DNA from 3 places in the Planococcus rifietoensis genome. Region 1 is predicted to be linked to each of the others. Evidence: riboswitches for the same ligand, from Rfam matches in the RefSeq annotation. Region 1 holds a riboswitch; each other region holds the start of a gene.
The links. A riboswitch is a leader RNA that binds a small molecule or an ion and turns the genes downstream of it on or off. The one in region 1 is predicted to bind thiamine pyrophosphate.
Positions count from the first base shown of each region.

Region 2: linked by a shared signal. The riboswitch ahead of AUC31_RS06830 (ABC transporter substrate-binding protein) and the one ahead of thiT (energy-coupled thiamine transporter ThiT) in region 1 are both predicted to bind thiamine pyrophosphate.
Region 3: linked by a shared signal. The riboswitch ahead of tenA (thiaminase II) and the one ahead of thiT (energy-coupled thiamine transporter ThiT) in region 1 are both predicted to bind thiamine pyrophosphate.

Region 1 covers NZ_CP013659.2:712,881-717,093, reverse strand. Annotated here, with positions in the region: gene AUC31_RS03330 (hypothetical protein) at 1-577, shown strand, start outside; gene map (type I methionyl aminopeptidase) at 623-1,375, opposite strand; gene thiT (energy-coupled thiamine transporter ThiT) at 1,537-2,112, opposite strand; TPP riboswitch at 2,211-2,310, opposite strand; gene AUC31_RS03315 (M20 family metallopeptidase) at 2,450-3,532, shown strand; gene AUC31_RS17835 (hypothetical protein) at 3,597-3,746, shown strand; gene AUC31_RS03310 (SGNH/GDSL hydrolase family protein) at 3,808-4,213, opposite strand, start outside.
Region 2 covers NZ_CP013659.2:1,390,809-1,395,021, reverse strand. Annotated here, with positions in the region: gene AUC31_RS06845 (ABC transporter ATP-binding protein) at 1-116, opposite strand, end outside; gene AUC31_RS06840 (ABC transporter permease) at 109-876, opposite strand; gene AUC31_RS06835 (thiamine-binding protein) at 876-1,169, opposite strand; gene AUC31_RS06830 (ABC transporter substrate-binding protein) at 1,169-2,176, opposite strand; TPP riboswitch at 2,305-2,414, opposite strand; gene AUC31_RS06825 (putative quinol monooxygenase) at 2,512-2,808, opposite strand; gene AUC31_RS06820 (MarR family winged helix-turn-helix transcriptional regulator) at 2,838-3,266, opposite strand; gene AUC31_RS06815 (nitroreductase family protein) at 3,373-4,017, opposite strand.
Region 3 covers NZ_CP013659.2:2,343,256-2,347,468, reverse strand. Annotated here, with positions in the region: gene AUC31_RS11735 (AI-2E family transporter) at 1-550, shown strand, start outside; gene AUC31_RS11730 (hypothetical protein) at 742-1,326, shown strand; TPP riboswitch at 2,254-2,355, shown strand; gene tenA (thiaminase II) at 2,445-3,134, shown strand; gene thiM (hydroxyethylthiazole kinase) at 3,127-3,888, shown strand; gene thiD (bifunctional hydroxymethylpyrimidine kinase/phosphomethylpyrimidine kinase) at 3,878-4,213, shown strand, end outside.

The sequences.
Region 1 (4,213 bases):
ATATATTTTATTGGCTATCTGGATCATCGGCTTTTGGCTGCGCTTGAAAAAAGGAGTGCACCCTTCAGCAAAAGTGTCATTGTATTTCATCTTGAGCGCTGTTTTCAATATCGCCTGGCTGCTTTGCTGGCATTATGAGTTCTTTATTTGGTCGATCGCTGCAATGATTGCCTATCTATTGTCGCTGATCGCTTTGTACTTGGAATACGGAAACGGCGAACGGGGCTTTACAGAACGTTTGCCGGTCTCTGTCAATCTGGGCTGGATCAGTGTCGCGACCATCGCTAATATTAGCTATGTCCTGACTTTCTACAGCTGGAGCGGCTGGGGGCTGAGCGATCAATTATGGACGGTCATCATGCTGACCGTGGCGACCGCATTGGCGCTTCACATACGTTTCCACCATTCGGATATCCCGCTGACTTTGGTCTTTATCTGGGCGTTCGTCGCGATTGCCGTACGCCACGGCATGGATGAACTATTGGTCAGCACGGCAGCTTTATTCTTAAGCGGAGTCTTACTGACCGGCATTCTTTTGATTAAGAAGAAGCCGGCAAAAACAGGTATGACACCATAAAAAAACAACCATCGGCTGATGGTTGTTTTTTTATATTCGTTGATTTTATTTTTCGAGTTTCGTCAACAAAATCGGTTCGCCTTTTGTGACGAGTACGGTATGTTCGATCTGTGCGACGAGCGATTGGTCCGGTGTGATAAAGGTCCAGCCGTCCCCTGATTCGATGATATGCTCAGCCTTTTGGGAAATAAACGGTTCGACTGCAAGCACCATGCCTTCTTTCAAGATCGTCGTTTCCCACGCATCGTAATAATTAAGGATATATTGCGGCGCCTCGTGAAGCGATTTTCCAACGCCATGACCTGTCAGGTTCTTGATGACGAACAAGCCTTGGTCTTTCGCTTCGCGTTCGACTGCCTTGCCGATCTGATTCAGTTTGGCGCCGGCTTTCACTTTCATCATGGCACGTTCGAATGCGGATTCTGCCGCTTGGCAAAGTTTTTCTTTCGCTTCGTGCCCTTCTCCGACCACGAATGAAATGCCCGTATCCGCGAAATACTCCCCGTATGATCCAGACACATCAATATTGACGATGTCGCCATCGTTGATGACACGCTTACCAGGAATTCCGTGCGCCACTTCTTCGTTAACGCTGATGCATGTATAGCCCGGGAAATCATATTCCGATTTCGGGGCAGAAACGCCGCCCCATTCTTTGAACAGGCGGCCGCCCAGTTCATCGAGTTCTTTCGTCGTAATGCCCGGCTTCACGGCTGCTTTCATCGTTTCGCGGATTTCTGCCACCATTTGTCCGGCTTTTTTCAAACCTTCAATATCTTTTTCATTAGTCGCTATCATACTGACCCTTCTTTCAAACTATTCTATTTGGACATTATAACATAGAATAAGCCGCTCTCGCCTCTCCTACCTTCCGATGATTTCCCATAAATAACCAATAAACAGCATTCATTATTTTCTTTATCCATCAAAAAACCGCCTAGCGATAGGCGGTTTTTTGATCATGAATCCGGCTGCGTCAAACGCGGCGCTGTAATGAACAACAAAGAGCAAACAATCGCTGCGACGATCGCAACGGGAATCATATAAGTAGCGTTATAGACTGCTGAATAGACGAAGACATTGCCTTCCGCAAACATGCCGAAGAATAGGATCCCCGTAATGACGTGGATCACATAACGGAGAAATGACCCAATCAATACGCCAAGTGCGACCATGGCAATGACTTTTCCGGTCTTTCTCGCACGCACGGCTTCCAAGTAACGGCCGCGCATCATACCGGCCAAACCGACGACGCCATATGCCAGCAAATAATCCAAAATGACTTGCATGACCACAAAGCCGAACGACAGCGGCGCTACCGAGATAAAGCCCGTGACAATTTGCAGCAAGCCGACTAAAAGGCCCGTGATGACACCCGCTCCGATGCCCCTGCGGAATGCCATCAGCACGATCGGGATCATGACCAGGCTGACCGATCCCCCTTGCGGCATGCGAAAGGCGATAAAATCCAATACAAAGCCGAGAGCTGCAAAAATCGCAATTTCGACCATTAACAATACACGTTTATTCCTCATTCAAACTGCCTCCTTTTGGATTTGCACATCACCAGAAGGGCCGTTTTTAAAAAACCATATAAAAAACGGCGCCAGGACAGATCCTGGCGCCGCTTGGGCCGGTTTTCCATCCACATCCCTGCGCAAGTGTTAACTTACAGGTTCGAAGGGTAAGAACTTACTCGTTCACTCTCAGCCAAAGCTCCCCTTGTGGTGTATACAATTATTCCGCTATTATGTGTATTGTACACAACGCATACTTGGCTTGCAAGGCCGTTTCAGCCAAACGGATTAGGGTAGATAGAAACTAGCAAACTTTGTGGAAGGTGGTGGAGGCAGTTTGAAAACTGCCGGATCAATGATTGATTTATTGAAGGATTTGATCAAAATCGAAAGCGATACGAAAGAAGGAGCGAACGAAGCGCTGATGTTCTGCTCTGCCTGGCTAAAGGCGAAAGGCGAAGAAGTCGAAGTACACGATAACGACGGCTACCTCATGCTGACAGCAGTTAAAGGGCAAGGCGCCGAAAAGATCATCTGGAACGGCCATGTCGACGTCGTGCCCGGGCATAAAGAGCAATTTTCCCCAATCGAAGAAGGCGATAAACTATATGGCCGCGGGTCGGCAGACATGAAAGCCGGGGTTGCTGCGATGATGCAGGCATTTGTCGAACTCGACGCTTCTGCATTGCCGCGTGAAGTGCATTTGCACATTGTCACCGATGAAGAGATTGGCGGACGCAATACTTCGAAATGGCTCGTCGACCAAGGCCATTACGGCGACTTCGTCATTTGCGGTGAACCGACCCATTTGAAGATCGGCTTGCAATCGAAAGGCATCCTGAGAATGGATTTGACATTCAAAGGCAAACCGGCTCACGGATCGCGCCCATGGGAAGGCATTAACGCCATCGAATCGGCGATGAAATTCCATGCCGGCATGAACGATTTGCCGTTCCGCAAAGAATCGACGGAATACTATGAGCAGCCTTCCGTCAACTTGCCGATCATCAATGCAGGCGATCGTTATAATGTCGTGCCTGAAATCTGCAAGATGTCCTACGATATCCGCTTCATGCCGGGACAGGACAAGGATGAGATCGTCCGCCAAATGGAACAGCTGGCCAACACGCTCGGTGTCGATATGGAATACAAAGCGAGCGGCTCGACCCCTGCCTTGACGACGACGGACGACCATCCGTATATCCAGACCTTGATGAAGGCCGTCGAATCGACGCTTTCGGAACAGCCGGTGCTGTTCGGCCAGCACGGTGCTGCCGATACCCGTTATTACGCCGAGAAAATCGGCGGGCAAGGCGCCATCGAGTTCGGGCCGAGTGGAGACGACTGGCATGGCAATGCGGAATACGTCTCGATTTCAAGCGTCCATTCCTATAAGGATATTCTGATCGCACACGCCATCGCCCCGACAGAGGTTTAAAAAAGGCTGAAACCGGGAAAACTCTAATAAACCTCAATACGAAAAAATGAATGGAGCGATAAATATGGCTATTGGAAGACTTGTCAGATCTGCGATTAAATACGGACCGATTGCATACCCAATCATCCGCAAAGTGATGAACAACCGCAAGAAGAACAACGCAAACAATGAAAATGATGCACGTAACCGCAGCGACTCACGAAAAAGCCGCTGAACAATAAAAGGCCGGAGAAAATGAATCATTTTCTCCGGCCTTTTTATATTGCTTAAGTTTTTTAAATGAGCGGCAATGCCTGGCGAATCGCTAAATAATCCAGATCCTTGCCTTCAGAAGGCTTGGTGGCAGAATCGTCACTAGAAACATCTTCCGAATCGGCTTCTTCTTCATCCGCTTCACCTGACGGCTCTTCCTGTTCTTGCATTTGCTGGATTTCTTCGAACGTTACAGGCGCCGGTTCCGGAAGTTCTGCATCTTCCACTTTAAACCCTTCGCCGTATTGCTCGAAGAATGCATTCGCCATCTCCTGATAGCCATCTACGTTCGGATGGACGTCTCCGGAATTCGGGACGAGTTCCACGGCATCCTCACCGAAACGGTCGGCTACATCGACAAATGTCGCGCCCGCCTGTTCTGCTTCCTGCTTGAGGATGTCGTTTAATTGTTCCAATTGCCCAGCCGTG
Region 2 (4,213 bases), 680 kb from region 1:
CCGGAAGGGCCGAGCACGGCGACAAATTCATCGTCTCCTATATTCAATGATAACTCTTTCAGCACTTCGGTCCCGTCAAAGCTTTTCGTCAATTGTTCAATCGCCAATTCAGCCATTCAAATTCCCTCCCCCGCTCGTTTTCCAGCGGATGATCCACTTTTCGAGTAACACAATCGCCGCGAAAAACAGCATGCTCAAACTCATGATCAACAAGATCGCGACAAATACTTGCGTCGTCCGGAACGACGACGAGGCGAGCGTCATATAGACGCCAATGCCCTCCTGCGCACCGAGCCATTCGGAAATGACGGCACCCATGACGCTATAGGTCGCCGCAATTTTCAAGCCCGAGAAAATCGACGGCATCGCATGCGGCCATTCGAGCTTCCAAAAAATCTGGCGTCTGTCGGCTCCTGCCATTTTCATATAATGAAGCAATTCGCCGCTCGTCTGCCTGAACCCATCAAGTGCCGCGATGGTGATCGGGAAAAAGCACACGAGAATGATGATGATCAGTTTCGGCAACAAGCCGAAGCCGAACCAAATGACCAATAGCGGCGCCAAAACGATAATCGGGATATTTTGCGATAAAATCAGCAAAGGATAAAAAGTCTCCCGCAGTTTCGGCACGAGATGAAGAATCATCGCGACGCCAAGGCCGATCGACGATCCGATGAAAAAGCCGAGGATCGATAATCGGATCGTCGCAAGCAAATGCCCGCTGTAATTCGGCCAACTGTTTACCGCTTCTACCCCGATCTGATAAGGGGTCGGAAGCAACCACTCTGGCACTTCAAACAGCGGCACCAGCGCTTGCCAGACGATCAATAAAAGGATGAGGACCAGAACCGGTCTCCATCCTTTTCGCACAATCATCACGGCCGGTATTTCTCCGTCAATTTATCCATCGAGGCACCGCTCGGCTGATACAGCACTTTGATTTGGGAGATGACGTTCGAACTGCCGTTTTCGATCATCGCCTCGTTCATTTCCTCAACGATCGAAAACAACTGCGCCAGATCCCCTTCCATCGTCGTCTCCAGTGGATTGACTTGGTACGGGACGCCCGACTTTTCAATGACGGCGATCGCTTTGTCTACATATGGAATGACGTCTTCCCCGTTTTTCGTTTTCGGGATGATTTGAATACTTAATAATGCATTGCCCATCAGTTTTCCTCCTCCGGTAAAAATTCATTGGTGTACGCCTGCTCCACGTCCAATTCCTCATCCAGTAGCCCGTTGTCGAACATCCACGCAGCGTAATCCGCCCACACTTGCTCTTGCTGTTCGCCGAATTTCGCGGCATCGTCCTGATATTTCGGCGACAGCCATTCTTGGCTCGCTTTCACCAGTTCCGGATCCAAATCCGGGACCGACTCGATCAAGATCTCAGCTGCTTGTTCAGGCTCATCGATGGCGAATTCGTAGCCTTGCGACACTGCTTTGGTGAATGCACGAACGGTTTCCGGATCTTTTGCAATCAAGTTTTCATTAGTCATTAGGATCGGTGTGTAATAATCCAGTTTGTCCGAGTAGTCCGTCAAATACTGCATGTTCAATTCATCGCCGCGCAGTTCGGCTTCAATGCCCGTCCAGCCGTAATAGATCCAAGCAAAATCGATGTCGCGTTCGACCGCCGTGAAAAAGTCGCTATTGCCGATATTGACGATGTCGACGTTTTCCACATCAGCCCCTTCCTGTTCCATGATGGACCCGAGCACCGCTTTTTCGACTGGCGCTCCCCAGCCGCCGTAAGTTTTCCCTTCGTAATCGCTCGGCGACTCGATGCCTTTGTCTTTAGGGGATGCAAATCCGGACGTGTTGTGCTGAATGAGCGCCGCAATCGAGACGATCGGAATGTCTTGCACTCTCGCTTCCGTCAAGCTTTCCTGTGCGCCGATGCCGAATTCCGCCTGGTTGGAAGCGACCAATTGATTGGCGCCCGCTTCACCCGGCAAGATGATCTCGACATCTAGCCCTTGCTCTTCAAAATAGCCCTTTTGCTGTGCCACATACAAGCCGGTGTGATTGGTATTTGGCGTCCAATCCAACACCATCGTCACTTCTTCTAATTCCTGTTGTTCATTCGCCACGTCGCTGCCCGGACTTTCCGCTTCTTCTGTGCATGCCGCGATCAGCAACACCGGTGCAATGGCAATCGTCCATTTTTTCATCTTGTTTCCCCCTTTGAATGAATTCATAAAAGATGATTTCAGAAGCTGATTCAGGGGACATATCCAATTGCGGATACAAAAAAGCGCCCAAGGTTATAGAAACCTTGGGCGCATATCATCGCAGAATAGACCGATTTGAATATGTTCCCTCCGCTGGTATTAGCCAGTTCAGGTTCCAAGGGTCAATATCTCACGGATATTCTCTCAATCGGCAACACCGATTCCCCCACATGTGTTTTATGAAATTAGCATTTGTCTTTCAAGGTCTATCTTGTCACAGTTCACCAAGATGTTCAAGCATTGCCTGGCATCTCGTTTAAACGAACAAGCTTTTCTTACATCCGGACAGCTTCACCGCTATAGACTTTCAGTTCCATCGGCGCGCTCATGAATCCAGCTGCTTTTTTGGAGAAAGCCGTGAAATGTTCACTCGCGTTATGGGCTTCGATTGCTTGCGCATCTTTCCATACTTCCACCATTGTGAAATGGCCGTCCTTCTCCACTGATTTCATCAAATCGTATTGAACATTGCCCGGTTCTTGACGCGATGCGTCGATCAAAATTTTGCTTTCGTTTAAAAAGGCTTGTTCCTGGTCAGGTTTTACTTGCAAATGTGCGTGGATAATCATCATTTCATTTCGCCATCCTTTAATCTGTATTTTTAATAATCAACGATATTGTCTTGCATGCGCCGCAACATATCGCTAAGCGCATCGACTTCCTCAGACGTGAAATCGTGGAGCATTTGCTTGACGAAGCCTGTATTTTCTTTCCGGTATTCGACGATGCGCTCGCGTCCTTCATCGGTCAGGCTGACAAAGATTACACGATTGTCTTCTGGATTTCTGCGCTTTGTGACCATGCCGCTCGCTTCAAGCTGCTTTAAATGGCGCGTGACCGCGGCGCTATCGATATTGACCAATTTTTGTAACGTTGACTGGTTGATTTCGTCAACTTTATAAAGCTGCGACAATAACTCATAACGCGACGCACTGATGCCTGTGCAACGCTCAAACTTCGGGCTGATCTGATTGGTCAGACCCTTAAACTGGTGCAGCACTTGTTCCTGCTTTGAAAATGAACACGGCATTGAAAGACCTCCTAAATGATCGATGAAGTCAATTGATAGCTGTGCCCACTATTCATTGACCAGTCAAATATAATACATAACTCCCGAATACTCAAGGTCGTCTGGCTTAGCTCCAGGTCGTGGTCGCCTCGACCGGCAAGCGGTACGACTGGAAGCCTTCGTTGGCGGCTTTGCCAATCGTAAGAAGCATGACTGGCACATAACGCTCTTTGTCCAGGCCGAACGTCTCAGCGATCTTCTGCTTGTCGTAGCCACCGATTGGGTTGGTGTCGTAGCCAAATGCACGGGCAACGAGCATCAATTGCATGGATACAAGCCCTGAGTCCAACAGCACGATGTCTTTCATTTGCTCTTTGGACATGCCTTCGTACAAAGGTTTGAAGTAGCCGACTTGGAATTCTTTCACTTCTTCGGGCATATAACCGAGTTCTACGGCTTTGCCATAAATCTCTTCTGCGTACTCAATGTTGTTGAGGTCGCCGAACACGGCGATAACAGCTGATGCACTCATTACTTTTTCCAAGTTGAAAGATGCCAGCGGCGCAAGCTTTTCTTTTCCTTCTGCGCTGTCGATAACAACAAAACGCCAAGGCTGCATATTGATGGAAGAAGGCGCTGTGGACGCCTGTTCCAGGATCTCGGTCATTTCCTCGCGGCTGATTTTCACATCCGGGTCGTATTGTTTAATGGAACGGCGTCCATTGACGATTTCATTGAAATCATTGGTTTTTTTGTTTTGCAGTGTGTTCATGGTAAATTGCTCCTTTTTCTATCCTAATTGTTTTGAGGGTTATTAATTGACCCCTCATTAATTGATGCCTCACACAATATAAACCCGTTACAGAAAAAATGCAACCAGAAAGTTTCACAAATCGAATCGCCAAGGCCAAGTCGGTTAGTTTTTTGCTAAAATTATGTAAAAGCGGCTTCATTATTTCTAAACGAAG
Region 3 (4,213 bases), 1.6 Mb from region 1:
CTTTTTATTGAAAGACGGCGACAAATTGCCGGCCAGCTTCCTTAAGTTGTTGCCGCAGGATTCGCGGGCAGAAGGCGCCAAAATCCTTCATGATATGGACGAAAACCTCAGTGCCTATATTCAAGGACAGGCGACGGTCAGTTTATTCGTCGGGGGGCTGAGCTATATCACGTACCTGATACTCGGCGTAGATTATGCCATCATCTTGGCATTGGTCGCGACATTCACAAACGTCATCCCGTTTGTCGGCCCGATTATTGGAGCCGTTCCGGCCATTGTCGTAGCTTTTTTCCAGGAACCGATTCTCGGCTTATGGGTGCTGATCGCCATTATTATCATCCAGCAAGTCGAAAGTAATCTCATCTCGCCCAATATCATGGGCAAGAAACTATCGGTGCATCCGGTAACCATCATTTTCCTGTTGTATATCGGAGGCAACCTAGCTGGACTTATCGGCATGATCTTGGTCATCCCAACTTACGCTGTAGGAAAAGCCGTCGTCCAAAACCTTTACCGTCTCATCCGCCTGCGTTACCCGGCGATGAGATAGGAAGAATGTGGGAATTAACCGCTTGATTTTGGCAAGAAAGACTGGGTCTGCTATTTAAAAAAGCAGCTTGGCAAAAGGCCAAGTTGCTTTTCATTGAAAAAAGATCTAAATGGCAACGCGGATGTTTAAAAGAGATTCAAACTCAAAAAAGGCCTGCAATGACGCCGTTTTAAATGAAAAGAGGAAAACTGATGGATTATCGCTGGGATGTAATCGATGCGCTGGAAGCACAGGAGAAGTACATAGAAGCGTTGACGTTGATGGTCATTGAATGGGAAAAGAATCCCGAAGATTTGAAAGTGGCCAACCGATTAGGCTTTCTTTGCTGGTATGTAACCGTAGAAGCAGATGTACTTGGTGATAATGGGTTGGACGCAATTGGAATCGATGAATGCGGAAAGTTATTTTCGGAACTGGCTCATTTCGGTCAAATAACGTTCCCTGAAGAGCCAGACTTTCTATCGAGTTATGGCTACATGATTTCTTTATTTCCGGACTACTTCGATTTGTCCGCTCTTGAAATTTGCGGAGAATACGGTTCGGATATATACAGGATCGGAGAAAGAATGATCGGAAAAGCCCGCAGCCTAAAACCTGAAGATAAAATCATCCAGCTAATGCACATCGACAGCAAGCCTAATAGAAAAAGCAATCACGCATACAGGGAACTGTGCCATGAAGTTAGCCGTTTATTGCCGGCGGCATTCCAAGGTGAAGGGGAAATGCAGCAATACTTTAAGGAAGTCTTGAACCGGACAAATCTTGACTCTGACTGAAGCCTTTGCCTATACACAAGCTAGACCTCGCCATTCCAATTAAGCAATCGAACCAAAGTAGATGAAAATTGCACAGCCACTTGCTTACACATTTTAAATTTCAATGAACTCTAAAAGCAGCCACGCGCTTAAGGGTGAGCCGAAGCAATAAGACAAGTGACCTTCTTGGCTTATTGCGGGAGGCCAACCCCAAGCGTGCTGCGGATAACTAGAACCAGAATTGATAAGTACTATTCCAAGTAAACATCAAAATTACAGCTATCTTGATTCCATTAGCTAGCCCAGCTAAGTAAATGAATTAAAGCGAATGACATTTATAAACTTATTCACTTGTTCTCTTGCCAATCCAGCGAAATCTAAAAGCAGCCACGCGCTTAAGGGTGAAGCGAAGCCGGAAAATGATAAACTTCGCATACTCCACTAGATTGGGAAATCAACGTATAACTTTGCTCCCACATCTGCAAAAGCAGATGCGTCGCAAATGAAGCGGCTCAACTGCCTTTCGCCAATTAATTGGCTCATTGTGAAAGCTCAACCCCAAGCGTGGCTGCGAAGAACCAGCAGAAACTGCAGTGAATACCATCAAAACTAAACACCAAAACTCTAGCTATTTTCCTACGACTAGCTAGCCGCGCTATGCGAATGAACCAAAGTGGATGACATATACGAACCCAGTCCCATGTTCTCAATCCAATTCAACCAAATCTAAAAGCAGCCACGCGCTTAAGGGTGAGCCGAAGCAATAAGACAAGTGATCTTCTTGGCTTATTGCGGGAGGCCAACCCCAAGCGGGCTGCGGATAGCTGGCAGACGAACCGGGCAAGCTAATTCTAATTAAACAATTAGACTCTTGCTATTCCAAATTCAAAAAGTTTTGAATTCGCAAGCCAGCTATGGTATTCTATTGCCGACAATAAAAAAATATCGCTATTCCACTAGGGGAGCCATGTTGGCTGAGACGGACAAGAGTCCGGACCCTTTGAACCTGATCTGGATTATACCAGCGTAGGGAAGTGGGCGAATTGTGAGCCTTTCTCCAATTTCTTCAGCTGACCTTTATCGCCGCTTCCTTACCTGGGAAGCGGTGTTTTATTTTGCCCAAAAAAGGAGAGAGCCACATGACATTTTGTAAAGAAGTCCGGTTGGAATGCGCAGATTTATGGGACGCCAGTTTTGAACACCCGTTTGTAAAAGGCATCGCGAAAGGCGATTTGCCGCTCGATGTCTTCAAATTCTACGTCATGCAAGACGCTTATTACCTGACCCATTTCGCAAAAGTGCAGTCACTGGGGGCAGTGAAAGCGAAAGATTTGAAAACGACGCAATCATTTGCGCATCACGCAGAACAGACCTGTGCCGCGGAACTCGCGCTCCATGAATCGTTTATGGAATTGCTTGGAGTAAGTGAGGAAGATTGGAAGCTATTTGAACCGTCTCCCCACGCCTATGCTTATGTTTCGCATATGTACCGCTCCGCAGAAGGCGACTTGGCAGATGTACTCGCGGCCTTGCTTCCGTGTTATTGGCTTTATTACGAAATTGGCGAACGTTTGAAGACGGCAACACCGGAAGAACCGATTTTCCAAAAATGGATCGGCACATACGGTTCCGAATGGTTCGGGGAACTGGTGAATGAACAAATCGAACGAATGGACTGCTTAGCGGATGGCTTGCCAGAAGAGCGGCGCAAGGAATTGAAAAAGCGCTTTATGAGAAGCAGTTATTATGAATGGCAGTTCTGGCAGCAAGCGTGGACGATGGAAACTTGGGAGCTGCCCGCGAAAAAGGAGAGTGTCCGCCATGCTTAGAGAATTGCGCGCACGAAAACCCTTGATTCATTGCATCACCAATCACGTCGTCTCGAACTTTCAGGCAAATGGCTTGCTCGCGCTCGGCGTCTCGCCGGTCATGGGCGATGAACAACAGGAAGTCGCGGAACTCACAGGACACGCCGATGCCTTATCGCTCAATATTGGCACGATCACGGAGCGCTCTTTTGAAAGCATGCTCATTGCGGGACGCGCCGCAATGAAAAAAGGTATACCGATTGTGTTGGATCCGGTCGGTGCCGGGGCCACAGCTTATCGCTTGCAGGCCGTGAAGCGATTGCTGACGGAACTCGATATCACGCTACTCCGCTGCAATGCAGGTGAACTCGCGGCCATTGCAGGAGCGGACTGGCAAGCGCGCGGTGTCGATGCCGGAGAAGGACAAGGCGATTTGGAAGCTATCGCTAAACAAGTGGTGGATGAATACCAAACAATTGTCGCGGTAACAGGCACAAGCGATTTAGTGACAGATGGTGACCGGACCGAGCACATCACAGGCGGAGACCCGTTGATGGCGTCGGTCACGGGGATGGGTTGTTTGCTCAGTGCGGTGCTTGCCGCCTTTTTGACGGACGAAGAATCTACCCCGATAGATGCGCTTGCTTATGGTTTGCAGATGTATGCGAATGCAGGAAGCCGTGCCTCGAAAATCGCCTTGAATCCGGGAACTTTCCAGATGGCCTTTTTGGACGAACTATCCAAACGACAGGAGGCAGCACTTTATGGACGCTAAAGCGCAAGTATTGACGATCGCCGGATCTGATTCAGGCGGCGGAGCGGGGATACAGGCGGATTTGAAAACGTTCCAGGAACTTGGCACTTTTGGCTGTTCGGCGATAACGGCGGTGACCGCCCAAAACACGCAGGGCGTTCACGGTATTTACCCGATGGACCGGCAAGCGGTCAAACAACAACTCGATGCGATCGGAACCGACTTCGATATCCGTGCGCTCAAGACCGGCATGCTGTTTGACGCCGGCATCATCGAAGAAACGGCGCAAGGCATCAAACGCTACGGCTGGGACAGGCTCGTCATCGACCCTGTCATGATCGCAAAA